3 regions of the Enterococcus sp. S86.2 genome follow, and region 2 is predicted to be linked to each of the others. Evidence: predicted binding sites of a transcription regulator. Region 2 holds the regulator's gene; each other region holds the start of a gene.

The links. The regulator LexA, encoded in region 2, represses DNA repair genes until DNA is damaged. The targets are predictions, from matches to a motif close to CNAACANNTGTTNG.
Region 1: a site for LexA is predicted at 3,418-3,431, ahead of recA (recombinase RecA). Genes of this name have one in related genera too.
Region 3: a site for LexA is predicted at 4,724-4,737, ahead of recX (recombination regulator RecX). Genes of this name have one in related genera too.

Annotation. Positions count from the first base shown of each region.
Region 1 is NZ_CM206813.1:194,145-204,541, forward strand. Features, by position in the region: gene ymfI (elongation factor P 5-aminopentanone reductase) at 1-161, shown strand, start outside; gene AC6R0T_RS00855 (helix-turn-helix domain-containing protein) at 182-1,090, shown strand; gene pgsA (CDP-diacylglycerol--glycerol-3-phosphate 3-phosphatidyltransferase) at 1,123-1,701, shown strand; gene AC6R0T_RS00865 (competence/damage-inducible protein A) at 2,138-3,373, shown strand; gene recA (recombinase RecA) at 3,592-4,632, shown strand; gene AC6R0T_RS00875 (C39 family peptidase) at 4,684-6,291, opposite strand; gene AC6R0T_RS00880 (ABC transporter permease) at 6,666-7,610, shown strand; gene AC6R0T_RS00885 (carbohydrate ABC transporter permease) at 7,624-8,550, shown strand; gene AC6R0T_RS00890 (ABC transporter substrate-binding protein) at 8,569-10,038, shown strand; gene AC6R0T_RS00895 (YesL family protein) at 10,242-10,397, shown strand, end outside.
Region 2 is NZ_CM206813.1:1,496,993-1,507,389, reverse strand. Features, by position in the region: gene AC6R0T_RS07105 (ornithine cyclodeaminase family protein) at 1-392, opposite strand, end outside; gene AC6R0T_RS07100 (helix-turn-helix domain-containing protein) at 532-1,614, shown strand; gene AC6R0T_RS07095 (aminotransferase class I/II-fold pyridoxal phosphate-dependent enzyme) at 1,662-2,804, shown strand; gene AC6R0T_RS07090 (hypothetical protein) at 2,943-3,071, shown strand; gene AC6R0T_RS07085 (alpha/beta hydrolase) at 3,694-4,476, opposite strand; gene AC6R0T_RS07080 (hypothetical protein) at 4,488-4,853, opposite strand; gene AC6R0T_RS07075 (hydrolase) at 4,873-5,493, opposite strand; gene AC6R0T_RS07070 (hypothetical protein) at 5,805-6,017, opposite strand; gene lexA (transcriptional repressor LexA) at 6,137-6,757, opposite strand; gene AC6R0T_RS07060 (DUF896 family protein) at 6,927-7,169, shown strand; gene tkt (transketolase) at 7,258-9,252, shown strand; gene AC6R0T_RS07050 (glucosaminidase domain-containing protein) at 9,500-10,390, shown strand.
Region 3 is NZ_CM206813.1:1,269,207-1,279,603, reverse strand. Features, by position in the region: gene AC6R0T_RS05985 (AI-2E family transporter) at 1-305, opposite strand, end outside; gene AC6R0T_RS05980 (GNAT family N-acetyltransferase) at 472-912, shown strand; gene AC6R0T_RS05975 (N-acetylmuramoyl-L-alanine amidase) at 1,034-2,014, opposite strand; gene ntdP (nucleoside tri-diphosphate phosphatase) at 2,116-2,649, opposite strand; gene mutY (A/G-specific adenine glycosylase) at 2,753-3,898, opposite strand; gene recX (recombination regulator RecX) at 3,882-4,670, opposite strand; gene rlmD (23S rRNA (uracil(1939)-C(5))-methyltransferase RlmD) at 4,872-6,245, shown strand; gene lacD (tagatose-bisphosphate aldolase) at 6,387-7,358, opposite strand; gene AC6R0T_RS05945 (tagatose-6-phosphate kinase) at 7,382-8,314, opposite strand; gene lacB (galactose-6-phosphate isomerase subunit LacB) at 8,347-8,862, opposite strand; gene lacA (galactose-6-phosphate isomerase subunit LacA) at 8,878-9,306, opposite strand; gene AC6R0T_RS05930 (DeoR/GlpR family DNA-binding transcription regulator) at 9,318-10,076, opposite strand; gene AC6R0T_RS05925 (DeoR/GlpR family DNA-binding transcription regulator) at 10,250-10,397, opposite strand, start outside.

The sequences.
Region 1 (10,397 bases), 1.3 Mb from region 2:
ATTTCACAGCAACTGAATTAAAACAATTAATAGAAGAAATCCCGCTAGGAAGACTAGCATACGCTAAGGAAATCGCGGCAGCTGTAGCCTTTTTATTTCAACAAGATGCGCAATATATTACCGGTGCGACAATTCCTGTGACAGGAGGCTGGCTGCATTAAAGACTGGAGAGAATGTGTAAGTGGCAAATGAAGCAACAACGATCGGCACAAGATTACGGCAAGCCCGTTTAAATAAAAATATTTCACTGGATGAATTACAACAAATTACCAAAATTCAAAAACGCTATTTAGAGGCAATCGAAAGCGGCGAATTCGATCTGTTGCCGGGTTCTTTTTACGTGCGGGCTTTTGTGAAGCAGTATGCCCAGGCAGTCGGAGAAGATGGAGACAAATTAGTCGCCGTATTAGCAGGCAAAGAAACGCTAACGCCGCCACCGCCAAAACGACCGCAGCCAGAAACCATCCAAGGCTCTAGAAAATCGTTGCACGTAGAAGAAAAAACCGGCAACCCGGTTATGCGGTTGTTACCGGTCATTTTCTTTGGGTTGGTTGCGTTGGTTATCGTCGTGATTGTATTTTACATGACGTGGCAAGATCGCAATAATCAAACGCCAATGATTGCGGACAATTCTTCAGTGGTAGTGGATCAAGCAACAACTACCACGAGTAAAGTAGCTGAATCTTCCACCAAAGAATCGACAGCAAAACCAGCAGAATCCACGAAAGAATCTGAGAAAAAAGAAAAAGAAATGGCGGTAAAACTAGATAGCAATACGCAAACAGAAGCTGTTTTCAGTTTGAGTGATGCCAAAGGTCCAATTAAATTAGATTTTGTTGGCAATGCCAATGGTCCTTGTTGGATTGGGGTATTAGTTAATAATGGCTATGTTTACCAATATACATTGCAAGCAGGAGAAACACAGTCAACGACTTTACCTGAAGCTGTGACCAATGTGACCATCGTTTTAGGTGCAAGTGGCAACTTAAGTATCAAAGCCAATGGCAAAGACTTGAATTATACAGATCCTAATATTCCGGCTTTACGGAAAAATGTAACATTGGCAATTAATTATCAAACGGCTGAATAGACGGTTTTAAGTAGAAAAGGAGATTTTTTCAATTGAATTTACCCAATAAGTTGACGGTTATTCGAATCTGTATGATTCCACTTTTTATTTTGATTTTGGTACTGCCTTTTAATTTTGGCACGCTAGTACTCGGAACAACTGAACTACCCATTACCCATTTAGTCGCAGCGATTATTTTTGCTGTCGCAAGTTTTACCGACTGGCTAGACGGTCATATCGCCCGTGCTCGTGGCTTAGTTACAAACTTTGGTAAATTTGCGGATCCACTAGCAGACAAAATGCTCGTTATGACAGCTTTTATCTTGTTGGTTGACTTGAACAAAGCTCCTGGTTGGGTTGTCGCAATTATCGTCTGCCGTGAATTAGCAGTAACAGGATTGCGTTTATTATTAGTCGAAGGCGGCGAAGTGATGGCTGCCGCATGGCCAGGCAAAGTAAAAACAGCTACTCAAATGCTTGCGATTATTTTCCTATTTTTAAACAATATGCCCTTTAACTTAATCGGGCTACCTGTTGATCAAATTTTACTTTATGCCTGCCTGATCTTCACGATTTACTCAGGTGTTGATTATTTTGCTAAAAATACCGCGGTCTTTAAAGGCTCGATGTAAAAATCAAGGCTTTTGGAGCTTGCTCAGCTTTTGAGCGTTAAGATGGGGTTTCAATAAATTGCCTTTCAAATTTCTTGAAATTTCAGCTTAAGGCCGATAAAGCTAGTTTAAAAAGCCAGACATGAAGAAAGGTTTTGTAAACTTGCTCAGCTTTTGAGCATTAAGATGGGGTTTCAATAAATTGCCTTTCAAATTTCTTGAAATTTCAGCTTAAGGCCGATAAAGCTAGTTTGAAAAGCCAGACATGAAGAAAGGCTTTTGCAAACTTGCTGTGAAGCGATTTATTCATGTGGAATTTTTATAGTTAAATAAAACAAGTGGGGATTTTTTTACTTCATAACCCCAGCTGAGAAATGAGGTGCTGTAAAATGAAATTTATTTTGCAGGACCTCATTGTTTTTTTTACAAAATGCGTATATGAAAGTGAGGAGCTAGTATGAAAGCAGAAATCATTGCAGTGGGAACAGAAATTCTATTAGGCCAAGTCGTCAATACGAACGCGACTTTTATCTCAGAAGAATTGGCGGACCTGGGAATTGAGGTCTATTATCATAGCGTGGTGGGGGATAATCCCGCCCGTTTAGAAAACTTGCTGCAGATAGCAGATGAGCGCAGTGATCTTGTGGTGTTATGTGGTGGTTTGGGGCCGACGACTGATGATTTAACAAAAGACGTGGTCGCAAAACACGTTGGTCAAAACTTAGTCGAAGATTACGCTGGTCGCAAAGAATTAGATGCTTTTTTTACGAAAGCCAAACGGGAAATGACACCGAATAATTTAAGACAGGTACTCATTTTTGAAGACGGAATTGCCCTGCCAAATGAAACGGGTCTTGCCATTGGCATTTTTTATCAAAGTGCAACGACAGCCTTTTTACTTTTGCCCGGCCCGCCTTCAGAATTGCGTCCGATGTTTTTACACCACGCTAAACCGCTTTTAGAAGAAAAATTTCCTCAAACAGACCAACTGATTTCGCGGGTATTGCGATTTTACGGCATTGGGGAATCTAAATTGGTGAGCCAGTTAGCTGATTTAATTGAAAAACAAACAAACCCCACGATTGCGCCTTACGCCAAACCTAATGAAGTTACGCTGCGACTGACAGTTAAGGCACCTGATAAAGCAATGGGCATGAAATTATTAGATGAAACAGAAGCTGCAATCAAAAAGGAGGTGGGGGAATACTTTTACGGCTACGGTGAAGAAAATTCATTGGAAGCAGTGGTCGTAAAATTATTGCAGGAAAAAAATTGCAGTATAACAGCAGCGGAAAGTCTAACGGCAGGACAATTCCAAGCAACCCTCGCCAATATCAGCGGCGCTTCGAAAGTTTTTGCTGGTGGTTTTGTAACTTATGCAAAAGAGCAAAAAGAAAAACTCCTTCAAATTGATGCAGCGCTATTGCAAGAGTACGGTGTGGTCAGTGAAGCCTGCGCCAAAGCAATGGCTAAAAATGCCCGAAAAATTATTGGTGCGGACTACGCATTAAGTTTTACTGGTGTGGCAGGACCAGATGAGCTGGAAGGTCAGCCAGCTGGAACAGTTTGGATTGGTTTGGCAAGTGAAACAGAGGTTACGGCCCACTTGTATCACTTCACCCGTGATCGCGCCTATGTACGTCATAGTGCAGTTATGGCGGGCTTAGATTTATTGCGGCGTGCAGTTTTGTAAATAATTTTCCAAAAGCGAACAAAAGATTAATATCTTTTAACATGCGAAAATACGTTCGCTTTTTCTTGCTTTTTTAATTTAGAAAGGCTATTATTAAAGCTGTGATAAGGAGTTGTTTTTCCTTACCAGTTGCACAAGTTTTTATGTTTGGTTACAAGTTTCGCTTCAAAAGATGAAGCTTTTGGTAAATAGATGACAAGATAATGGAGGGAATTCATTTGGCAGACGATCGCAAAGCAGCCTTAGATGCTGCGTTAAAGAAAATTGAAAAAAACTACGGTAAAGGCGCCGTGATGAAATTAGGAGAAAAGGCAGATCAACAAGTTTCCACTATTCCAAGTGGTTCGCTAGCTTTAGATGTAGCCTTAGGTGTTGGCGGTTATCCTCGTGGGCGAATTGTTGAAATTTACGGTCCTGAAAGTTCTGGTAAAACAACCGTTGCGCTACACGCGATTGCGGAAGTGCAAAAAAATGGCGGGACAGCTGCTTTTATCGATGCAGAGCACGCGTTAGATCCATTGTATGCACAAAAATTAGGCGTTAATATTGACGAGTTACTATTGTCACAACCAGATACAGGGGAACAAGGATTGGAAATTGCGGATGCTTTGGTTTCCAGTGGTGCCATTGACATTGTTGTTATCGACTCGGTGGCAGCTTTAGTACCTCGGGCAGAAATTGATGGTGAAATGGGGGATGCCCATGTTGGTTTGCAAGCGCGTTTGATGTCACAAGCATTGCGCAAACTTTCAGGCTCCATTAATAAAACCAAAACAATCGCAGTCTTTATTAACCAAATTCGTGAAAAAGTCGGCATTATGTTTGGTAACCCCGAAACAACACCAGGTGGACGGGCGTTGAAATTCTACGCAACGATTCGTTTAGAAGTTCGCCGTGCAGAACAATTAAAATCTGGGACAGATATTATTGGGAACCGGACGAAAATCAAAGTTGTTAAAAACAAAGTAGCGCCACCTTTTAAAATAGCTGAAGTTGACTTAATGTATGGTCAAGGTATCTCGCAAGAAGGAGAGCTTTTAGATATGGCGGTAGAACAAGATATCGTTGATAAAAGCGGTGCTTGGTATTCTTACAAGGGCGATCGTATCGGCCAAGGTCGTGATAATGCCAAAAACTACATGAAAGAACATCCTGAAATGAAAGCTGAAATCTCAACGCGTGTCAGAGAAGCATATGGCATCGGAGATGGTAGTGAAGTAACTGTTGAAGAAGCACAAGAAGAATTACCTTTAGATTAATTTAAACAGGACAAAATCCCCGCGAAAATTTTTTCGCGGGGATTTTTTGTCTTATCTCACTAAAACAGCAAGCCGGGAAACATTATAGGCTGTTTCAAAAGATTTTCCAGCAATCCAGCCGGGGCCAAAAACAGGATCGACCACGTGATAAAAGCCATCTTTATAACCGTCTAACGTTACGACATGACGATTCCAAATGGCATCGCCCCAAAACATGCGTTTGTGTTCTGCTGGTGCAAAAGCATAGGTAACCCAGGTTACAACAGGATTGCCCTTGGCTATTTCACCTTTTAAAGTTTGAATAGTAGCACCGGAAATATTTGTGAGTTTGCCACCGTTTTGATTGCCCCATTTAACGACAGGACTTGGATTCATTCCTTGGTAAGTTCCGTTGACGTTATGGCGCCATTCACCAGAAAATCCGTTATTGGGATTATTATTTGGTGATAAGGGCATCGATTTAACGAAGGTCATCAAATTTTGATTGGTTGCAATTTTTTTGTAATGGAGGGCTTGTAAAAGTGAAGTGCCTTCACATAACATCGTATTGCCTTGGCTAATAAAAGGCACACCTAACAAAATCGTTTTATTTGGTTTTGGTGCAGCACTAATTGCTGTAGCACCACTATTAATATAGCCCAACCAGGTTCCTTTTTGATTGTAAAGGGAGTAATAAGTAGCGCCGTTAAAATGTTTATAATAGCCCTTGGCTAAAATGGGTTGTTTGGCAATGCTTGTGGCAGAGCTTTTGAATTGCCAATTAAAATTTCGCCAGACCGACCAATTTTTCGTAATTTTAACGTATTTGTTAAAGTTGTGATAATAACCTTGGGCAGCGACTTCTTTTACCCCGCCAGCATTCAAATAGCCAAGCCATTTGTTGTTATTATCATAAAGAGAATAATAAGTGGCGCCATTAAAGTGAGTGTAATAGCCGGTCACTTTAACTACCCGATCACTTAATGTTGCAGCTTTGTATTTTGCTTTTCCAGCAAAATTATTCCAAATAGTCCAAGTCGGTTGGGAAATGGTGACATATTTTTGCATTTTGTGCCAACTACCTTGAATGGGAGTTGTTTTAGTTGCTGCGGCATTTAAATAGCCCACCCATTTGTCTTGATTATTGTATAAAGAATAATAGTTCGCGCCATTTTGATGGGTGTAGATGACTTTTACGTGAAGTAATTTCATATAATAACGGGAACTAACAGCGCGCTGTTGCCAAGAAAAGTTTGACCAGATAGCATAATTTTTATTGGTAATTTGAACGTAAAAATTTGCCCCTTTAGCTTTAACCGGACTAGCGACTGCTGTTTTTTGGCTAGCAGCTTTTACAGGAGTCACTTGTTGTGGGGTACTTTTAATTTTAGCCGCTGTTTTTACTTGGGGCATAACTTGTTCTTTACTGATTGAATTTGGTGTAACTTGATTGGTGGTAGTGGTGGTAGTTTGCTCTGTGGAAATTGCCGCGCTATTTTTACTAGTTGAAACAGACTCAGACAGGGCAGCAGTTTGACTACTATTTTCAGTAGAGGTCGGTATCGTCGTATCTGAACTATCCTGCGTAGCTGCGATTGTTTTTGCTTGTGTTGAAAGGCTGCCAATGCTTAAAGCTGCTAAAAGCGCTAAGCTTGCAAACACTATTTTTGTTTTCTTCATTTTCTTAACTCCAAACGTCACTTTATTTCTCAAACAGCTGTTATTATACACCAGCGCTAAAAATACTGGAAATAATAATTGTTATCTCTTAGCTGTAAGTGCGGTTTAAAAGAATATATCTTTAATAGTAGACAAAGTAAATTTAAGGATAAGTTTTGTTATCTTAAAATAAAAACAGGTCTGCAGTTAAGGTTACTAGCGTATTTTAAATGTGAACAAAATATGAAAAAAGATATACCATTTCTAAAATTTGTTGCATTTTATCTAAAGTTTGTTCCTTACCTCTTTGTTTTGAAAGCGGTATTATTACTACGTCAGGAAGGCCCGTAAGATTAAAAAGGCCGTGATGCAGAAAAATATAAGGAGGTTTAAAGATGAAGAAAAAGAAAAAAGCGAGCTTTTGGCAAAATGTGTGGCGCTATAAAGCTTTGATTTTAATGGCGTTACCAGGATTTGTCTGGTTTATCTTCTTCTTTTATATACCAGTATTTGCTAATGTGGTGGCTTTTAAAGATTTCCACATTTCGCCAAATGGTTTTATTGATAGCTTGATGACGAGTAAGTGGGTAGGCTTTGATAATTTCAAATTCTTATTTGCTTCAAAGGATGCTTGGTTAATTACCCGCAATACAATTGCCTATAATGTCGTTTTCTTAGCCTTTAACTTATTCTTTGCGATTGCTTTTGCAATTATTATGAGTGAATTACGCAACAAAAAATTGGTGAAAGTTTATCATACGATGTCACTTTTACCTTACTTTTTATCTTGGGTTGTAATCGGTTACTTTGTATATGCCTTCTTAAGCCCAGACAAAGGGATCTTCAACTTATGGTTAACCAATAACGGTAAAAATCCGATTAACTGGTATACCGATCCAACTTGGTGGCCATTGATTTTTGTTGTGATGAACGTTTGGAAGAGCCTAGGTTACAACAGTATCATCTATTATGCTTCTGTCATGGGGATTGACCCAACATATTATGAAGCGGCAATGGTAGACGGTGCTTCAAAATGGCAACAAATTAAAAACGTCACGATTCCGCAAATCGTACCAATGATGATGGTCTTATTGATTTTAAACATCGGGGGGATTTTTAGAGCCGACTTTGGGATGTTCTACAACTTGCCACGTAATAATGGGGCCTTGTATCAAGTGACGTCTGTTTTAGATACGTATATTTATAACGGCTTAACGGCAACTGGTGATATCGGGATGTCTTCTGCTGCTAGTTTATACCAATCTGTTGTTGGGGCGATTTTATTATTAGGAACAAACTTCGTGGTTCGTCGGATCGAACCAGATTCAGCATTATTCTAAGGAGGAGCGACACATGCGTAAAAAAGAAAAAGTCTCAAAAGTGGAAATTCGTTCCTTTAGTCCCACTGTTAACATTATCTTCAATATCGTCATTGCATTATTTGCGATTTCGTGTGTACTACCATTTATCTTTGTGGTGATGATTTCTTTGACAGAGGAACATTCATTAGCGGAGTTGGGTTATCGTTTTTGGCCTAAAGAATTTTCAACGGCTGCTTATTCTTATATTTTTGCCGGTAAAATGAGTGGAAAAATCTTCCGTGCTTTTGGCGTAACGATTTTTGTAACGGTGTTAGGAACTGTGGTGAATGCGACGATGACATCGCTTTATGCGTATGTAATTTCTCGTTCTAACTTCCCATTCCGTCGCTTCTTTACTCTTTTTGCCTTAGTTACAATGTTATTTACCCCAGGGATGGTAGCAACTTATTTAATCGTCAGCAATATGCTTTATTTGAAAGATACAATTTGGGCGTTGATTTTGCCAATGGCATTGGGGCCGTTTAATATTTTAGTGATGCGAACCTTCTTTATTAAAACAGTACCAGATAGTATTATTGAGTCGGCTCGGATTGACGGTGCTACAGAACTACGGATTTTTACGAAAATTGTTTTACCTTTAGCAGTACCAGGGATTGCCACGATCAGTTTGTTTGCCGCATTAGGTTATTGGAACGACTGGTTTAATGCATTGCTTTATATTCAAAATGACAACTTGGTACCATTGCAATATTTATTGATGAAAATCCAAAGCAACTTGGATTTTCTAGCCAAAAATGCTGGGATGGGTGCGCAAATCCAAGGTGGACTTGCTGCGTTACCGTCTGAATCAGCCCGCATGGCAATCGTTGTGGTTTCAACATTACCGATCGCATTGACCTATCCGTTTTTCCAAAAATATTTTGTCGGCGGATTGACAATCGGCGGAGTGAAAGAATAAAAGAGTGGAGGAGAAGTAATGAAAACGTGGAAAAAAGTGCTAGGTGTTAGTGCATTGGCATTAATGACAGCAGGGTTAGCAGCTTGTGGCAACCAAAAAGAAGCTTCAAAAGACTCAGAAGCAAGCGGCGACTCAAAAACATTATTAATGTATCAAGTAGGGGACAAACCTGAAAATTACGATGAATTAATGAAAATCGCCAACAAACGCATTAAAGAAAAAATTGGTGTAACCATTGATTTACAATATATCGGTTGGGGTGACTGGGATAAGAAAATGCCAACCATCATCAACTCTGGTGAAAGCTATGATATTGCCTTTGCTTACCAATATGTGGCAAACGCACAAAAAGGTGCTTTTGCTGACTTGACTGAATTATCACAAAAATATGCCAAAGATTACATGGATCAACTGCCTGAAATGTACAAAAAGGGAAATGAAGTTGATGGTAAATTATACGCTATCCCAGTTTACGGGAATGCTTGGGCACAACAAGTATTAACTTTCAACGATCAATACGTGAAAAAATACAACTTGGATATTTCAAAAGTTGACGGTTCTTATCAATCAGCGACCGAAGTTTTAAAACAATTCCATGAAAAAGAACCAAATATTGCTGCTTTTGCAATTGGTCAAAGTTTTAATGCTTCTTCTAATCTAGACTTCCCATTAGGAAAAGATTATCCTTTTGCAGTTCGTTTAGATACAGATGGCGCACCAAAAATCATCAACCAATACGAAGATAAAGAATTCCAAAACAACTTAAAAACATTGCATGAATGGTACAAAGAAGGTTTGATTCCAACGGATGCTGCAACCAACACAACTGGTTTCCCATTAGAAGGAAACACTTGGTTCATGCGTGAAGAAACACAAGGACCAATGGATTACGGCGATACAATTTTACGTAATGCAGCCCAACAAGATTTAACTTCTCGTCCGTTAACAAGCCAATTGAAAACAACTAGCCAAGCACAAATGGCAAACTTTGTTGTTTCAAATACTTCAAAAAACAAAGAAAAAGCTGTTGAATTCTTGAACTTGTTAAACACGGATCCTGAATTATTAAATGGTTTAGTTTATGGTGTTGAAGGCAAAGCTTGGGAAAAAGTTGGCGACGATAAATTGAAATTACTAGATGGTTACAAACCAAATGAACACATGGCGGCTTGGAACACTGGTAACAACATGATCTTATACACTCAAGATACAATTACTGACGATCAAATCAAACAAAGAGATGAAAGCATTGAAAAAGCACAAACTTCTCCAATTTTAGGTTTCAATGCCAAAACAGATAATTTCAAAACACAATTATCTAGCATCATGAATGTAATGAATCGTTACAAAGCCAACTTAAATACTGGTTCAATCGATCCTGAAAAAACAGTTCCAGAATTAGTTTCAGAACTTAAAAAAGCTGGTTGGGACGATGCCCAAAAAGATATGCAAAAACAATTGGATCAATTTGTCAAAGATAATAAATAATTAATTGAAACGTATTCTCCTTTAGAAATCGTCAGTGGTGGTAATTATTTGCTACCACTGGCTTTTCTCTTAAGGGAAATGTGGTAAAATTTGGTGGTTAAAGCTGAGAGAAGAAGGAATTGTTTTTTCAGCTGTAAGTATCAAAGCAACTGAACTTTTAAGTCGAAAGATTTTTTACAGTATTTTATAAAGGAGTTTTTTAAATGGTAAGTAGTGGGATTCAGCGACTATTTTATGTAGTCTGGATGATTATTAAATTAAACTTATATTTTGTGTTGTTTACCTTGATGGGTGGCGTGATTTTTGGTGCAGGCCCAGCTTTTCAAACCATGACGGATTTATTGATGGAACACGGTATT
Region 2 (10,397 bases):
TTGGCCATTTTTTTAGCTAAATATTTTGCACCAATGGCCCCTGCGGCACCGGTGCGCATGCCCGTGATATATTCAGCATCCAACAAGCTGCAAGGTGCTCCTGTTTTACTATCAAATAAGAGGGTAGTACCAAATAAAGCCGGTAAGTTTTTGGCGGGATTATCTTTAAACCAAGAGACGACTTTTAAACCGTAACGCTCAAGTTCGGGCATAACACCAGCTTTGATATCCATATCCGCAACACCAGCTTCAAATTCATGGAATATCATCGGAAGAACGAAGGCTTTGTTTAACTCTTTTTGTTTATAGGCCTCTTCAACTGCGGCGATAGTTTCTTCCATTGTTAAAATTTTTCGTAAATCATTTTCATTTAAAACTGTAACTTTATTCATGGAAACAACTCCTTTACTTCTTTCATTGTAAGCGATAAATGTAAGAGGTTTTTTTGTAATATTTCCAAAATTAAGATATATTTTTTGTAGAGCTAATAAAAATGCTTGCGTGTTTTTCATTTATGATGGAGGTGTAAAGATGGGTTTGACTGTCACGGGTCTATTGGACACTATTGATCCAAAGGGATTTGTTTTGTGTGCTGGTTTTAATGGGCTGAAGAATCCGATAATGGATGTGGGGATTTTAGATCACGAATTTGATTTAATGAAAAATAAGGAACAGCCGTATTTTGAACCTTGTTCCATTGTTGTATCCAGCCTGTTGTTCATGAAAGACAATCCAGAGCAACTGTTACCAACCATTCAACAATTATTACAAGATAAAGTGAGTTCTTTAGCCATTCAAAATGTTTACTTTAAGGATATTCCCCTAGCGGTCCTTAATTACTGCAATGAAAAAAATTTCCCCTTGTTTTTATTGACGGAAGAAGCGGATTACTTAGAAAATTTGATTTTTAAAATTAAAAACAGTATTCATCAAGCGGACTATTTAAATTATTTAGAACATAGCTTTCAACAGTTATTAAATGGTGACGAACACAATTTTGCGTCTTTATATCAACAGCTATCCCTTGTTTTAAAGCCTCAGAGTCGAGCATATTTGGTTGAAAAACAAGATCAAGCCGTCTTTTCTTTACGGGAGTATGATCAATTTAAACGTGATATTCCCCAAGCTGCATTTTTAACGCGGTGGAAAAATAAACTTTTTGTTCTAACAACCTTGGAGCTAACTTTTCCGCCTGGTTTTAAGTCCGATCTTATCGGCGGCTGTAGCAGCAACCAAGAACAAAACAAAGATTTAGCACAATTATTTGAAGAATCCTTGTTGGCTTTAGAATCTAATAATCAATTTGGCAAAATTTTTCACTACGATGATTTAGGCATTTTAGCATTGATTGGCAAAATGAAACTAAATACTGGGATTACAAAGCTTGTTGACAAATTAATGGCTGAACTACAAGCAGATTTTGGGATAGAGGTATTTCAAACTGTACTCATTTTTTTTGCCGCAAATGGTGATATTCAAAAAACAGCCGACACGCTATTTATTCATCCCAATACAGTCCGTTATCGCATCAAAACTGTCTGCAACAAGCTTGGATTTCAATCAGAGTTTGAATTGATTGCAAACTACGGTCTACTGTTTAAAATAAGAAAATAATTACTACGAGATAAAATGGGCGAGGAGGGATTAGTTTGACCAATAGAATGCAAATCAATCAAAAATATCAGCAACAAAATAGTTTGCTAATGGAAATTGCTGTTTTGGCAAAAGATACGCCAGATTTAATTGATCTTTCGATTGGTGATCTAGATGTAACCACGAATGAGTCAATCATCGCAGCAGCTTTTGCTGCTGCCAAAAATGGTGAGACAAAATATACAGCGCCAGATGGGACGAAGACATTTCTCGGTGCTGTTTGTCGCTATTACAAAAAACGTTATCACATGACAATTAGTGAAAATGAAGTACGGGCAACAGTGGGTGCGATGCATGGTATGTATTTAGCCTTAATGGCCTTAGTTGATAAAGGTGATGAAGTGATTATTCATGAACCTTACTTTACCCCTTATAAAGAGCAAGTCCTTGCTTGTCAAGGTATACCGGTATTTGTAGCAACCAATCCATCAGAAAACTATCAATTAGATGTTGAAAAATTAGCAGAAAAGATCACCGATAAAACGAAAATTATTATTATTAACTCCCCTAATAATCCAACGGGAGCAGTTTTTACAAAAGAAACAATGCAAAAAATTGCTGACCTAGCAATTGCAAATAACTTGTATATTTTTTCAGATGAGGTTTATGAAGCTTATTGTTTTAATGAAAATTTCACCCCAATGATGAGTTACGCACCGCAAAATACTATAACCTTTAACAGTTTTTCTAAAACTTTTGCAATGACGGGGTGGCGAATTGGTTTTATGATTGCCCCAGAGCAGATTATTGATGCCTGCCGAAATGTCAGTGAATTCGTAACTTTTACAGCACCTTCCATTTCACAAGCAGCCGGTGTTTTTGCTTTAGAGAATTGGGAAGAGCTCTTTAGCGAAGTTGCCAGTCTTGTTTACGATAGGTTGCGCTATATTGAAAAGCGGGTCGCCAAAATTAATTTTCTTAGCATGGGGGAAGTTTCAGGAAGTTTGTATGCTTATTTAGATATCTCTAAAACAAATTTGGACTCTTTAACTTTTGTTAAAAAAGTATTAGCAGAATGTCATGTTTTATTGGTACCAGGGGTCGCTTTTGGTGAAACAACTGGCAAAGACCAGGTTCGAATTGCCGCAAATCAACCGGTATCTATTTTAAAATCAGCCTTTGACCGGATGGAAAAGTTAACCTTCTCATAAAAATGCAGTATTTGCTTTCAAGAGTTGCATCTTGTATAATCAAAAGTCGCAGGCTAAGCAGCTTGATTTGAAGTTGGTAGCTTAACAAAGTCTGCGCCTGAAATTAATGATTGTTAAAGGCAAATTGAGGAGAAAATCATGAATACAAAAGAAAAAATGATGGAATTAATTAAGAAAAAACAAGGCGGCGGCCGTGTAAAAGAAATGCAAGCACCAAAAAATGATCGCAAAAATATGCGTAAAGGTCCAAAAATTTATAACAAATAAGAAAAAGTCGTACTCTCTGATTAAGATGGTACGATTTTTTTGCGATTAAAAATTTACGAGGGATTTTTCAAAATACAAGAAACAGTTTTGGCGCTTGCTTTGTTACGTATTTTCTAAATGTCCTCCTGCTATTAGCAGGAGGGCAAGAAAAAGAAGGGAAGAGTGGGCAAATTAGAGACCTGTATTTTTTAAGGTGGTAGCTAATTTTTATACCGTTATATTTAGGTGCTTTTATCCTCATGTTGGACTAGAAATTGCATTTTTACTCGTTGTTTTGTATTTATCATCTATGGCTGGTTAAACTGCCATTACTAAGCTTGCGCATTACTACCAAATAAACCTATATGCATCCAGACATACTTCTTTTTAACCAAAACGAAGACCTTTATAGAACGACAAAAAATTCAAGCATTTAAAGAAGTATGACTATGTGGTTAATGAAAAATAGAAACTGCGAATTTTAAAGTAAAAGTAGGTAGCAGTTTTTTAACTTAAACCTTGGAATATAGTAATAAAGCAGATATTGCTATATAAAAACCTTTTATCGCAAATAATTAAAGTAAAACGGCCTTAAAATATTGGTATTACCCAATATTTTAAGGCCGTAAAAATTTAGAGTTATTTATTTTCCTAGCTGTTCGTTAAAGAAAGCTAATGTAAGATTCAGTGTTTTCTCCCAGTACCCCTCACCATGAATGGTGCCAGCAATTAGTTTAACACAACTTTCAACACCAACTGTGGCGAGTCCTTGTTGTAATTTTAAAACACCGCTGATCGGCACGAGTTCATGCAACGAATTAGCTAAAAATACAGGACCGCTGTTAGCTGTAATTCGTGTTAAGGGCGTAGCCGCTTTTAACAAATTTAAATCATTTCTAACGTAGTTTAAAATGAACCATTTATAGAATTGATCATTACTGCCATCTTGGTCGATTTCGCGACTTTCGTGTTCATCGAAGTGTTGTTCTTTATTCATAACTGCTTTCACTTCGGGGTGTTTTGTCACCCAATCATATAAATCAATAATCCCTGACCAAGAAGCAGCGGGAATTCCTTTTTGTAAGGCCAGTTCAACTGCCAAATTTCCACCGGCTGAAGCACCTAAAGCAAAAACTAGCTTATTTTTTAAGTCAGCATTGTTTTTAACCCAAGCATAGACATTGAAAATATCCGTCAAAGCGCTAGGATAAAGGTGAGCAGGTGCAAGGCGATAGTTTGGAGCAACTACAAAAAAGTCATTTTCCACAAACTTTTCAGCCAGAAAATTTTCTTTTTCCTTATCGCCACGAAACCAACCGCCCCCGTGGATCAAGAGTAAAACAGCTTTGGAATCACCAGTTGGAGCGTAGGTATCCAACTTTAAATCATTTCCCATATCATAGACAATATCATTTACTACTTTCATTTTCATCGCTCCTAAATTAAATCATTGGCATCGTCAGGTTGAAGTTGCATGATTTCATCAATGGTGGTAAGTAAAGCTTTTTGTGCTTTGTCGTAATCTGCGATAGAAGTGAATTTTTCGTTGAAACCTTCTAAGCCACCACTGGCAAAAGCCATTTCATATTGATAGACTGCATCATATTGTGCTGTAAAAGTCTTTAAGAGCGCCATTTGATTTTCTGCTAATTGCAACGCTAATTGAATCACGCGAAAATCAGTATACGCTAATTCAAATTGAACGGCCCAAGCACGCATGAAAGGATGCTGATTTTTTATATGCAAAAAGTGATGTTCTACTGTCCAGGACAAATTTTTTAGCGAACCTTGAATATCTAACATGAAAATTACTCCTTTTTTACTATTCTAATTTTAAGAAAATTCCTTTGTCTTGCATGGCTTTCACAAATTTTGCTGCAGTATTGCTTCTATTCCAATCTCGTTGTAATTCGCAAGCAAGTTGCGCAAAGGAGGTCATTTTAGCACCAGCTTGTTCAACACGATGAAGTGCCATTTCATGGGCAATTTTGCTTGTTCCACCAACTGCGTCTGCGACAGCATAGACTTCATAGCCTTCTTTTAAAGCATCCAAGGTTGGAAAAGTTAAGCAAGCCTCTGTCCACAATGCGGCAATAATAATTTTCTTTTTACCCGTTGCTTTAATGGCGTCATTAAATTCGCGATCTTCCCATGCGTTAATGGAGGTTCTGTCATAGCTTGGCAAATCAGCTACTAGTTCTTTTAATTGGGGAATAGTATCTTTGTTACGTCCGGTTGCTACGTTGACCGTTGAAACAATAGTAGGGACATTATAAGCCCGCATCAAAGCTGTTAAATTTACAATACTTTCAACTAATTCATGGCGATCCATTGAATTGATGGAGTTTACTTGTGTAGGCTGATAATCAATTAGTACAAAAACGCTGTTTTCCGGCGAAAGCAGTTCATCTTTTTCGGGATTTCTAGGTTCATAACTTGTCATAATAAAATTCCTCCTTAATGCTATTTAATAGAATGAAAATTTTTACCTCAAAACCAATATACTGCCGTTTTTTAAATAAGGGAAATAATCCGACTTTAAAATAGTAAGCGCTTAAATTTTCATTTGAATTATAAAAGTTTAAAAAAGATAGTGGCAGTCATTAGGGTAAATATGGATTGGAATAGCAGCTCAATTGTAAATACTCTACGTATAAAACAAATAAAAAAGATTTGACACAAAAGTCTCAAGACTAATCTGTCAAACCTTAAAAATTATTGGTCAAAGTAACCCATTGTAATAATTACTAAAAATTATTTGTATTGATGATAGGTATCCCGTGGTTTTTGATTGTAAGGATAAAATTTACGAATACTTTGACGATATTTTTTTTCGTCCCATAAGGCAAACCAGACTAAAAAAGGGGGAACAAAAATCAAAGCGGCTAGAGCAACACCATAATGACTAATGACAAAGCTGACGATTAAACCTAAAACGATTAAAGAAATATTGCGAATTGTATTCATCCTTTTCACCTCAATTAAAATATACGAACAAATGTTTGTATGTTGATTATACGAAAGTATGTTCGGTTTGTAAAGTAAAAAAATAAATCCTCGAAAAATTCGAAGATTTATTATTCGTTCTAGAGTAAATCCCGATAAAGTCCAACTACCAAACCTAAAATTTTAACATTTGGCAAAATGATAGGCTCCATATAATCATTTTCTGGTTGGAGTCTAATATAGTCACGTTCTTTGAAAAACCTTTTACAAGTAGCTTCGTCTTCGTCAGTCATGGCAATCACAATATCACCATTACTTGCGGCAGCTTGTTTCCGAACAATAACTTGATCACCATCCAAAATGCCAGCATTAATCATACTTTCACCGCGGATCGTTAACATGAACAAAGAACCACTGTCGTTTAATAAATGAGGTGGAATGGGAAAGAAATCCGATGCTTCTTCTACTGCTAAAATTGGTTCGCCGGCTGTTACAACCCCAAGCATCGGAATTGTCTCCGGCTGAGCGCCGATTTTTTCAAGGCCCAATTCGGTTAATTCAATTGCCCGTGGTTTGGTAGGATCACGTAAAATTAAGCCTTTCTTTTCTAAACGGGAAAGATGACCGTGAACAGTTGATGTGGAAGACAAAGCGACTGCTTCACCAATTTCTCGCACAGTAGGAGGATAACCTTTTTGCGAGACGCGATCGTGAATAAATTTTAAAATTTCAATTTGGCGATTTTCTGTGCGTTTAGCCATACTGCACCTTCTTTCTTTAATAATTTTAGTTTAGCATAAAGTATAAAACAAATCAAACAGATGTTCGCTTTGAGTTTGTAGTTGTCACCAGGCTTTTTTTTAGCTAAGATAAGGAAAGATATGCGTCACTCAAAGAATTTAACGTTCATAATAAAAAGGGGATTTTAAAATGCTATCAGAAGAAAAATTAGCACGAATTAATGCGCTAGCAAAAAAGAAAAAAGAAGCTGGTCTAACTGATGCAGAAACACGGGAACAAAAAAATTTACGCGAAGAGTATCTAAAAGCTTTCCGCTCCGGTATGCGGCATCATATTGAAGGCATGAAGGTTGTTGATCCTAAAGGAAACGACGTAACGCCAGATAAATTAAAACAAATTCAAAAAGAAAAAGGTTTACACAATCGAGATTGATATTTAATTGCTTTTCCGGTAATAATCCTATACAATAGGGATGTAAATAATAAAGGTAAAAAAAACCTAAAAACAGGAGGAAGCACAATTGTTTGATAAAATCGATGAATTGAGCGTTAACACCTTACGTACATTAAGTATTGAAGCGATTCAATCCGCAAATTCTGGTCACCCAGGCTTACCAATGGGGGCAGCGCCAATGGCTTACGCTCTTTGGACAAAACATTTGAAAATTAACCCAGCAACTTCTCGTAACTGGGCAGACCGTGATCGTTTTGTTTTATCTGCCGGACATGGGTCGGCTTTACTTTACAGTTTATTACATTGTGCAGGATATAACGTCACAATTGATGATTTGAAAAATTTCCGTCAATGGGATAGCAAAACACCTGGGCATCCAGAAGTAAATCATACTGATGGTGTAGAAGCAACAACTGGTCCTTTAGGTCAAGGGATTGCCATGGCAGTCGGAATGGCAATGAGCGAAGCGCATTTAGCAGCGACTTATAATCGTGATAATTTCAATGTTGTTGATCATTACACGTATGCACTTTGTGGTGATGGCGACTTAATGGAAGGTGTCTCACAAGAAGCTGCTTCTATGGCTGGTCACATGAAATTAGGCAAACTCGTTGTTTTGTATGATTCAAATGATATTTCTTTAGATGGACCGACTTCAAAAGCCTTCACAGAAAATGTTGGCAAGCGCTTTGAAGCCTATGGTTGGCAACATATTTTAGTTAAAGATGGTAATGATTTAGCAGAAATTTCAGCAGCCATAGAAAAAGCAAAAGAAAACGTGGATCAACCATCATTAATTGAAGTGAAAACAATTATTGGCTTTGGTGCACCAAATGAAGGTACGAATAAAGTTCATGGTGCCCCATTGGGAGTAGAAGGAATTGCTGCGGCTAAGAAAGCTTATGGTTGGGAATATCCAGATTTTACCGTGCCAGCACAAGCAGCGGCACGCTTTAAAGAAACGATCAACGATCGGGGACAAAAAGCTGAAGATGCCTGGGATAAAGTTTTCACCGAATATACCCAAGCCTATCCAGAACTAGCGGCACAATTTAAAGCAGCATTTGCCGGCGAACTTCCAGCTGATTGGGATGACAAATTACCTGTCTATGAAGAAGGCACCGCTCAAGCAAGTCGTGTATCAAGTAAAGAAATGATTCAAGCCTTATCTAAAGCAGTTCCAAGTCTGTGGGGTGGTTCGGCAGACTTATCATCTTCGAATAATACGATGGTAGCTGCAGAAAAAGATTTTGAACCGGGTCAATACGAAGGACGGAATATCTGGTTTGGTGTTAGAGAATTTGCTATGGCAGCTGCTATGAACGGTATCCAATTACATGGTGGTACCCGTGTCTATGGTGGAACATTCTTTGTCTTTACGGATTATTTACGTCCGGCATTGCGTTTATCAGCGATTCAAAATGCACCTGTTGTATATGTTTTAACCCATGACTCAGTGGCTGTTGGTGAAGATGGACCAACTCATGAACCAATTGAACAATTAGCAAGTGTGCGTTGCATACCAAATGTTCAAGTTATTCGTCCGGCTGACGGAAATGAAACAAGAGCAGCTTGGAAAATTGCTATGACAACAACAAATAAACCAACTGTTTTAGTTTTAAGTCGCCAAAACTTACCTGTTTTACCTGGTACAAAAGAAAATGCAGATGAAAATGTGGCTAAAGGTGGCTATGTTGTTTCACCGCAACAAGGTGAAACACCTGAAGGCATCTTGATTGCAACTGGTTCTGAAGTTGATTTAGCTGTAAAATCTCAAGCTGAATTGCAGAAGGCTGGGAAAGATGTTTCGGTTGTATCACTGCCAAGTTTTGATTTATTTGAAGCTCAAAGTGCCGAATATAAAGAAAGTGTCTTACCTCAAGCGGTACAAAATCGTGTGGCGATTGAAGCTGCTTCTCCGTTTGGTTGGGAAAGATACACTGGTTTTGCCGGAAAAGTAGTTGCAATTAATCATTTTGGTGCTTCTGCTCCTGGTGAAAAAGTGCTTAGTGAATTTGGCTTCACTGTTGAAAATGTCGTTAATGTTTATAATTCCTTGTAATTAATCATTAAAAGACTCTTGTAAATTGCTTTTTTGTAGCAGTTTATAAAGAGTCTTTTTGTTTTTTGGTAAAATTAGGCAGATTGTCAGAAAAGACGTTAAGAAAACTTTTTAATGTTGCGTATATTAAATATTTGTTACAAAGGGGGAAACATTTGATTAGCCAAAAAATTCAAGCTATAATACATATACTTAGTTATCTTTATAATTATCTTAATTTTATATAAGTTTTTTCAGGAGGAAGAAAATGTCAGAGTATCGTACCCGTAGTGAAAGACATCAAAAAAAGCAAGTCACCTTTCAGTATAAATTCACTGGTAAAAAAGCCATGTCACTAGTTGGCGTGGGGTTAGCGTGTACTCCTGGAGTGATGGCACTTATGCCTGCTCAGAGTGCCCAGGCAGCTCAATTGGAGAATCAAGGAATTGACAATACGGCCAATTTGATTAATCAAATTGGGGCAGCAGCTTCTCAAATTGCCCAGGAGAACGATTTATATGCCTCTGTTATGATTGCGCAGGCAGTACTAGAAAGTGGAAATGGTTCATCTGTTCTTGCACAGGCGCCGTATTATAATTTGTTTGGTGTAAAAGGTGCTTATAATGGCCAATCCGTAACTTTTCCAACGCAAGAATATTTGAACGGCCAATGGGTAACGATGAATGAACCTTTCCGTCAGTATAATTCATATTGGGAATCTTTAGCTGATCACGCTTACGTGTTACGCAGCACAAGTTTCGCTACTGGAACAGCTCATTATGCCGGTGCTTGGAAGAGTAACACTGCAAGCTATCTAGATGCGACCGCTTATCTAACTGGACGATATGCCACTGATCCTACGTATAATCAAAAATTGAATTATCTAATTGCTGCTTATAATTTGACCCAATATGATACGCCAGCTTCTGGTTATGTTCAAACAAGTTATACAACACAAACAAACACAAATACTGAATCTACTGCTGAAAACACAGTAGCAGCCTCTCAAAGTCAAACGACAGGAAATGTGTACACCGTTGTTTCTGGTGATACACTTTGGGATATTGCCGCAACGTACGGTACAACAGTAGAGCAATTGATGGCAAATAACGGTCTATCAAGTGATACTATCATGGTTGGCCAACAACTCAACGTCTAAACATAAA
Region 3 (10,397 bases), 230 kb from region 2:
TGGCTGACAAGACTTGGAATAACACTACCGATAATTAAGACCAACGCACCGATTAAAAGAATAAAAACTAAAATAATTCCATAAATTCGTTTTAGTTTGACTCTTTTTTCCAATAAGTTCACAATTGGGTTTAATAAATAATACAAAAACCCCGCAATTAGAACTGGTGCAAAAAGGGTTGAGAAAAAAGTTCCAATTGGTTTAAAAATGAAATCGATTTTGGTTGAAACAAAAATCAAGGTAGCCAAAATTAGTAATTCTAATGACCAAAACATGATTTTTGAATTTTTTAGTTTTTCTAACAAATTATCACTCCTTCAGCTAAACAAAACAGTTTACAATTTCGTCATTCTGTTTTAATTTTAGTTGTTACTAATCTTATCAAAAAATAACTGACTTGCAAACTTAAAACAAAGGTATTTGCAATTATTTTTGCAAGAATTGAAAAAATATTGAAAGAAGGCGATTTTTTTGCGTATCCTCCAAACTAGAGATACTATGAGTGAGATTTATTTAGCTACGGTGAAAATCCGTAACCAAGTTTTTGTAAAAGAACAAAAAGTTCCTTTATCCATTGAAATTGATGGTAACGAAGCCTATGCAATCCATTTTGTCTTATATGATGACCAAAAAAAACCACTGGCAACCGTCCGTCTTTTGCCACTAGATGATACTACAGTAAAAGTACAACGCATGGCTGTGCTAAAAGAATATCGGGGTAAAGGTTTAGGAAAAATTTTGTTACAAGGGGCAGAAGATTTTGCAAAAGAACATGATTTTAAAGAAATCACCTTAGGCTCACAATGGCAAGCACGCGCTTTTTACCAAGAAATGGGTTTTAAGGCGACCGGGGAACCTTTTACAGAAGCAGGCATTAAACACGTCACCATGATAAAAAAATTAGCAGACTAAAATCTAGTTTATTTAATCAAGTTGATCTTGAAAAAATTTAATACAACAAGCTTGCATATAGACTAAAAAGCCCAAAGAAACAGTAGTTGTTAAAACAATTACTATTTCTTTGGGCTTTTGTTTATTGGTTCAAATTCAGTTCATTAACGTAAGTCTGAATCCCAGCTACAATCCCTGTAGCTACTTTGTCTTGAAAGTCTGCTTGCTTGATTAGTGCTAAATCACTGTCGCTGTTTAAATAGCCCAATTCTAATAATAGACTGGGGCGATTAGACTGGCGTAACACAAAGTAATTGCCCAGCCTAATGCCGTTATTATTCAAGGCTAAGTTTTTTTGAAGTGCTGTATTAATACTCGTTGCGGCAAATTTATCATCTTGATAGTAATAGTAGGTCGTTTGTCCATTCATGCCGTTATCATAGTCGTATTTGTCATAATGAATACTGATAAATAGATCCGCACTTTCTGCCATTGATTTTTTGGTAATATCTTCCAACGCCAAATAGTTGTCTTGGGTCCGGGTATACGCAACGCTAACACCGATTTTTTCTAACGCCACACCAATTTTTTTTACGGTCTGAAGTGTTAATTCTTTTTCAGTAAGTGTACCATCGTCACTTTCTGCACCAGTGTCAATTCCACCATGACCGGCATCCAAGACCACTTTAAATTGCGTTAATGTCGGTTTCACTTTACGTGTACTGGTCATAATTTGGGTGTTTTCTTTTTTTAACCATCCGATTTTTCCGTCATTGCTATTGATTTTAATCCAATCATTTTGACTTGCTAAGTATACGCCCCATTCTCCGCGGTACAAATTAACTAAAGTCGCACTTTTTGCGTTGGGGGACTCTTTTAAGGCAACATAGTCATTTGCCGTTTCAGCGGTGGTACTGTATAACGCCGGATCAACATAAACTTGCACTTTTTTTGTGCTTACGGTTAACGGGTTAGAATCTACAATCGTAACAAAAGACTCTTGTTCTTTTTTCTTCACTGTTGGCTGTGCTTCACTTTTTATATTATATTGTCCAATTAGAGCGCCAGCGCTGATTATGGCGATTACTAAAATGATGATTGTAAACTTAATTTTTCGTTTCATCTATTATCCAACCTGTGATTTATTTGATATCTTTATTGTACCTTAATTTACTTAAATGAGCCTAAAAAAACTATCCCACACAAAAATGCAGGATAGTTTTTTTATTTTCGTGACAATTGCTTGTAGCGGTCATACCAAATATCGATATAGCCTTCTGAAAAAGGACCTTTACCATTATTAATCCAATCCACTAATATTTTGACGTTTTCTTTTAAAATATAATCAACGTCTTTGGGATAATGCATGAGTTTACTATGTTGCTCATATTCATCCACATCTAGTAGCCGCTTTTCACCATCAGGAAAAACCTTGATATCAAGATCATAATCAATATACTTCAAGGCCTCCTCATCTAATAAATAAGGTGAAGCTAGATTACAATAATAAGAGACACCTTTTTCGCGAATCATGGCAATGACGTTGAACCAACACTTTTTATGAAAATAAACGATTGCAGGTTCTCTAGTCACCCATCGTCTACCGTCAGACTCTGTCACCAGTGTGTGGTCATTTACGCCAATCATCGAATATTCGCTGGTTTTTAAAACCATTGTATCTCGCCACGTACGGTGCAAATTGCCATCATGTTTATAACTTTGGATTGTTACAAACTCGCCTTCTTTTGGAATTTGCATACTCTAACCTTCCCTTTTAACCGTGATGGTATGTTGGGTATGTTTTACACCGACATCGTAATTATTATAGCAATAAAAACAAAGCTTGACTAGAAATGTTTATTCACTGTTTGCTTTTTTCCAATAGGCCTACTAACTTTTGCTGCGGTTTCGGGAATACATAGGTGTCAAACTCTTTGATTGGGACAAATCGCCCCCTTAAAGGCTTGGCAAAATTTGATTGGGCTACGCCATAAAAAAGCAATACATGCCATTTTAAATGACTAAAAATATGTTTGATTTCGCCTAAATGTCGTTTTTGCCAAACGACATTTTGCGGCAAGCTGGCTGGTAGCGGCACCTCTTCTGCCACACTAAAAAGATCAATAGGGGCAGCATTTTTTGCAAAGTTTTTTTGTGTTATTTCAAAGTCTTGCCGACTTACTTCAATTAAAGGAAATGTCCACATTTTTGCTAAGAGTCCTTCATCAGGCCGCTGTACTAAAAGATATTCTCCACTATCATTAACAACGGCAACGGCAACGTAATATACGTCTTTTGGTTTAGTAGCTTTAGTTTTAACCGGAAATTTTTCTTGTTGTTGTGTTTTATAGGAAAAGCAAAAGTTTTTTAAAGGACAACTAAGACACTCTGGCTTTTTAGGCGTACAAACCCCTGATCCAAGATCCATCAAAGCCTGATTAAAATCTCCTGGTGCACTGGTTGGGATCAGTTTACGCAAAATTTCATCAAAAATCTTGCGACTAGCTGGTTTGGCAATATCTGAGTCGACACCGTACAAGCGACTGATTACACGCATTGCATTGCCGTCAATTGCCGGTTCTGCTTTTTGAAAAGCGATGCTGGCAATCGCGCCGGCGGTATACGGTCCAATTCCTTTTAATGAACGAATAGCTTCAATGTCGCTTGGAAAAACACCGTCAAATTCTGTCATAATTTGTTGGGCCGCTTTTTTTAAATTACGTGCTCTAGAATAATACCCCAGTCCCTCCCAAACTTTTAAAAGTTCTTGTTCATCGCTTTGGGCTAATGCTTTTATTGTGGGATATTTTTTTGTAAACCGATAAAAATAGGCAATTACCGTATCCACTCGGGTCTGTTGCAACATAATTTCTGAAATCCAAATAAAATACGGATCATTTGTCTGCCGCCACGGCAAGTTGCGTCGCTCATTTTCATACCACGAGATAAAGTCTGTTTGAAGCTTTTTTATTTGCTTTTCATTTAAGTACTCATTCTGTCTGCTCATCGATAAACTGCTGAATCTCCTCTAATGCAAAACCCTTTTGATAAAGACTTTGTTTAATTTTTTGATTACGAATGTGGGGCGCTTTATTTTGATGACGCCGCCACAGTTTCTCACCAGCTTTTTTTAGGGCTTCTATTTCCGTTTCTTCATCCATCTCTAATTCTAGACTATCCAATACAGCTGATGCTACATCGCCACTGAAACCTTTTTGTCTTAAGGAAAGCTGTAATTTTTGTTTTGTTTCCTTGAAACTTTTATTGTGGATTTTCTTAAGAGCCTTTTCAGCAGCACGCTGGGCTACTGAAAACTGTATTTTCTCATTATAAAGACTAAGTGCAGCGTCAATTACTTCTGGTTTTAACCCTTTTTGTTGCAACTGTTGTTTTAATACACTGGGACCTTTATCACTTAGTCGCATTTGTGTCCGAACATAACTCTCACCATAGACTTTATCATCGAGCACACTTAAGTCTTTTAAATGACGAATGATTTTTTCTCGATCAAAACTTGGAATTTCACGTTCCTTTAAGTAACTGCGCACTTCTTTTTCAGAACGCAACTGGTAACTAATATAATTTAGCGCAAATTGAACACCGATATCGTAATGGGCATTTTTTTTTATCTCTTCAACATCTTTTTCATCTAATTCCATTCCCTTTAATAAGCGGAATTTGATTAATAAATCTTCTGAGACTCTTAGTGAATTGCCGTCTGATAAGTCGACTTCATAAAAACCATGTTTTGCCTTGGCTACTTTTGCAACGGTAAGCATACAGACGCCTCCTCTTTCAATATTTTATCAGGTCAACTCTACAAATTAACAAGCGAATGTACGTTTGTAGTGTATCACAAAATACCGTGGGGCCAAAGCTTTCTGGATTGTTTTGTTTCATGAATTAGTGTGTTAAGATAACTACAGTAAAACCAACAGAAACGCGGAGCTTATTTTTACCGCTAAAACAAGGAGTCTTTTATGGAACAAGTTGTGAAAAATGGTCAAAAAATCAACGTCACGATTAAGCGTCTAGGCATTAACGGCGAAGGAATTGCATATTTCAGACGTTTAATTATTTTTATCCCCAAAGCTTTACCCGGTGAAAAGATCCAAGCCAAAATTACCAACGTCACTGCAAAGTTTGCTGAAGCGCAGATTATTCAAATAATCAAAAAAAGCCCAGATCGCATTACTGCTCCTTGTGTTTTTTATGATCGTTGTGGCGGCTGTCAATTACAGCACCTATCATATAATAAACAATTAGATTTTAAACGCGATTTATTGCAGCAAGCTTTAACGAAGTTTAAACCAGCTGGCTATAAAAATTACGAGTTAAAAGAAACCATTGGGATGCAAGAGCCATGGCGCTATCGCAATAAAGCACAGTTTCAATTACGTTATAATTTTAAAAAACAAAAAGCAGAGGCTGGTCTTTATGAAATTGCCTCCCATAACTTAGTAGCAATTGATAATTGTATTGTCCAAGAACCAGATACCCAAACACTCATCAATACTGCTGTCCAACTCATTAACAAATATCAAATCCCTATTTATGACGAAAAGAAGAATAGTGGTATTTTAAAAACATTAATGGTACGTAAAGGAATTAAAACTGGCGAAATTCAACTCGTCTTGATTACCCACACGAATAAATTACCCCAAAAAAATAGTTTAATTCGCGAATTGACGCAACGTGTGCCCCAACTTGTTTCTATCATGCAAAATGTACAAAATAAGAAGACTTCTTTGGTTATGGGGGATACAACTGAACTCTTATGGGGAAAAGAAAGTATCGCTGAAGCATTAGATGATTTAAAATTTGATTTATCAGCGCGAGCTTTTTTCCAATTAAATCCCTACCAAACAAAAATTTTATATGCTGAAGCCCGGCGTGCTTTAGCACTATCACCACAAGAAACGTTAGTGGATGCTTATTGCGGTGTAGGAACTATCGGATTATCCATGGCTAAAATTGCCAAAGAAGTTCGGGGCATGGACACCATCCCACAAGCGATTGAAGATGCCAAACGGAATGCCAAACGCTTAGGGGTTACGAACACGCATTATGAAACCGGCACAGCTGAAGAGCTTTTACCGAAATGGTTAAAAACAGGGTTTCAACCCGATGCAATCGTGGTCGATCCCCCCCGAACTGGATTAGATCAAAAATTATTACGCGCGTTAACACAACAACCAGTAAAAAAACTCGTCTATGTTTCGTGTAATGTTTCGACTCTGGCCAGAGATTTAGTTAGTTTGGCTCAGGTTTATAATATTCATTATTTACAATCTGTCGACATGTTCCCACAAACAGCTCGTTGTGAAGTCGTGGTAAAAATGACAAAAAAATAGCCTTTATCCTAATTGACTAAACAGAATAACCAACCAGAAACTATTTAAAAAAGCGAGACTAAATGTCGTAATCCGAATTTAGTCTCGCTTTTTTTATGCAGAAAAAAACCGCCAAAATGACGGTTCTAAAAGTTGATAAAATTATAATTTAACCGGTGTTGCAGTTGCTTGGAGTACTTCGTTTAATTCTTCAATATTTTTACGGCCTTGTGTTTGCATCCATTCTCTCGCTGCATCTTCTCCACCTGTGATAAAAGGTTCTACGCCGTTTGCCCAAGTCGCGCGACCACATAAAACACCGTTAAATGTTGAGCCTGCTTCTTTGGCGAACTTCAATGTTTCTTGGAACAATTCAGCTGTAACACCAGCTGATAAGAAGATAAATGGTAAGTCAGTTGCTTCTGATTGTTCTTTGAAGTAAGCCATAGCTTCTGCTTTTGTATACGCCACTTCACCTTTTGCGTAACCTTCTACATAGTTCATATTAACCGGAACTTCCATTTTTAAAACATCAACGCCATAACGTGGTTTTGAAAATTCTTTCATCATTTCAATTACTTTATGTGGTTTTTTAACCGCGTATTCTTTGGTGCTGGCATCCGCATCATTGGCATCATAAGAAACCAATTCCAAGAAGAATGGCAAATCTTCTGCGGCACATTCAGAGCCAATTCGTTCCATGAAGGCTTTCTTTTGATCGTTGATTTCATCACTTTCATCTACATCGTAGTAAAGTAAGAATTTACATGCATCTGCGCCTGCTTCTTTTAGACGTTTCACTGACCAGATAGACAAAATGTCTGGCAAGCGTCCTGGGGTTGAAGCATCGTAGCCTGTTTTTTCATAGGCTAACAATAACCCTGCGTTTTCGTCGCGAACTTTAGCAGCTGGTAAGCCATATTCTGGGTCTAATAAAATAGATGAAGCATATTGGGTTAATTCAGAAGACACGATTTTTTTGAAGTCTTCGATTTGAACTGCTTGTGCTTGTGTATCTTGGTATTTATTAATCATTTTCTTTAAAGCACCACGTTGGTCGATCGCAAGGGCAGAGATCACACCATTTTTGTCACTTAATTGTTTGATAAAGGCTTTTTTTGCTTCTGTTGTCATTGTATATTCCTCCTAAAATTTTTCTATACTAAAGACACTTTTAATTGATCGAATAATTTTTGATAATTATCCAAATTAACGTGCCCCGTTACAGCTTCTTGCGCATTAAGCATACCCAAAACATTGGCTTTTTTCAAGATATCACTATCTGAATCACCGTTGTTTATTGCAGATGTCAAGCCGGCAACAGTAGAGTCCCCTGACCCAACTGGATTGACAACATCAATTTTTGGAATTTCAACACGATAAAACTTGTCATGATGTTTTGCAAAGGCTCCTTTTGCTCCCATCGAAACAACAATCCATTCAATCCCAGCAAACAATTCATCTTGTAGCGTTTCTTTTAAAGTATCAATATCATCAGGAACTTCTTTTCCTAATAAATCGGCTAACTCTTCTGTATTAGGTTTAATCAATAGTGGTTTTGCGTCACTTTCTAGCACTAATTTTAACGATTCCCCAGAACAGTCTAAAATGACGGGCTTGTTATTTTCGTTACAAATAGCGATCATTTTAGCGTAAAAATCTTTTGGCAAGCCGGCTGGCAAACTGCCAGAAAAAGATAAGATACTGGCTTTATTCACCAAATCAGCAAAATGAGTTAAAAAGACTTCTGCTTCTGCGGCTGAAATAACTGGTCCACTTTCTAAAATCTCTGTTTGCATCCCTTCATGTAAGACGGCAATACAGTTTCTAGTTTCACCATTAATTTGGCTAAAAGAATGGGCAATATTGACCTCATCTAAATCTTTTTTGATACTCTCGCCTAAAAAACCACCTAATAGACCACTGGCTGTGACATCGTCTCCTAGTTGTTTTAAAACGCGGGTTACGTTTAGCCCCTTACCGCCAGCAGTTTTTCTTACGTTTGTTACACGATTGACTGTGTCCAGTTTAAACGTTTCAAGGGGATACGAGATATCAATCGATGGGTTCATCGTAATCGTTACGATCATAGCAATCCCTCCATTTATTTTTTAATCAATTATTAGTCGTGATATTCGCCACGATCCCATTTTGCTAAAAATTCATCGAAGTAATGCGCATCTGCTTGTTCTGGTTTTAATCCTTCAACGGCATTAATTTTTTCAATTAACGCTTTGTTTTCTGGTGTTTCTTTATATTCTGCTTTAATGAAAGCTTCAATAATATCATTGATTAAAAATTCACCAGTAATTTTTCCACCAAAACCAATTACATTGGCATTTAATTGTTCTTTTGAATAAATGGCAGTCGTCATGTCCCGCACTAGGGCAGCACGTACACCGGGCACTTTATTGACAGAGTTTGTGATCCCAACGCCGGTACCACAAATCGTCACACCAAGGTCTGCAGCCCCGCTTGCTACTGCTTCTCCGACGCGTTTACCGTAAATTGGATAATGGGTCCGAGTAAAATCATACGTGCCACAATCTATTACTTCGTAACCTTTACTTTTCAAAAAATCAGAAACTGCGATTTTTGTATCTGTGACAATGTGGTCACAACCAATGGCAATTTTCATTATTCATTCCTCCTTTTACGCCATTTTATTTAACATATCCACGCGAATTTGATGACGGCCACCGTCATAGTGAGCAGATAAAAATTCTTTGACAATATTTTTTGCCAACTCTTCACCGACAATTTCAGAACCAATCGTAATCATACGGGCATTGTTGTGTTCTCTAGTCATGTATGCAGAACGTTCATCAGAGACTTCTGCAGCGACCATGCCTTTAACTTTTGTGGCTACCATAAAACTCCCCGCACCGTAACCATCAAAAGCAATTCCCATTGAGCCTTCGTTTTCTTTAATATCATTTGCGATAGCTAAAGTTGAATCAACGAAATCTGCGGCTGGTGTTTCTGTTTTATCCACGACTTCAAAACCTTCGCCAACTAAATACTCTTTGATAATATCCTTCAATTTCTTTGCCTGTGCATCTGAACCTAATACAACACGCATTTTATCTCCCCTTAATGAATAATATTCGTATATTGCCCATAGTGATTTTTTACACTGTCACTAATTGTGTCATCGGTATACAAAGCATTAATTTCTTTCAAACTATAAAAATTATAAAAATCACTATGGTTAAACTTATTCGCATCGGCAACCAAAAATTTTTGTTGGGCTTTGTCTAGCACCAGTTGTTGAAACTTTCCTTCTTCGATACTAAAGGTAGACACATATTCTTCTGTAATACCATTGACCCCCACAAATGCTTTTTGAATACTTAATTTTTGGATTGTTTCATTGGCAATGGAGCCAACGAAAGCACCGGTAATATTGCGATATTCTCCCCCGATTAAGTATAAATCATGTTTTTCATTTGCCGTTAACAAATTAAAAACCGGAAGACTATTGGTAATAACGCGTAAATGTTTGGCCGGTAAATATTTTGTCATTAACTCAATTGTCGTACCCGGCCCAAGAAAAATAGTATCATTTTCTTGAATTGCCGCTGCTGCTTGTTGGGCAATATATTCTTTCTCACGACTATGAAGTTGCTTTTTTTCACCGTGGGATAACTCAACTGGACATTCATTTTCAAAGTCGAGACTTTTAGCGCCCCCGTGAACCCGAATCAATCGGTTTTGAGAAGCCAATTCATCTAAATCACGGCGAATCGTCATATCAGAAACTTTCAATTGTTCCTGAATAAATTTCACCGTCACAACACCATGCACTTCACACAATTCAATAATCGCTTGTTGGCGTTTTGTTTTGAGCATCTCATCACCTTCCTTCGTTATAATAAAACATTTACAAACATTTTTCAACACTTTTATTGGGTTATTGTTTTATTTTTTGCGTTTATTTTTTATTAAACGGTATCATTTTTGTACAGAAACAAAAAAACAAACACTTGTAGGACTACAAGTGTTTGTTTCAGGCTTTCGTTTTGTCAGCCTTTGATAACAGAAACCTTATCTTCAAAGATTTGACTGCTATTGTATTCGTCTTGATTTGTGATAACAGCACTCACATCTTTTAAGCGATAAAAAGTATAGAAGTCTTCTTTATCAATTTTTGAAGTATCCATTAGTAAATAG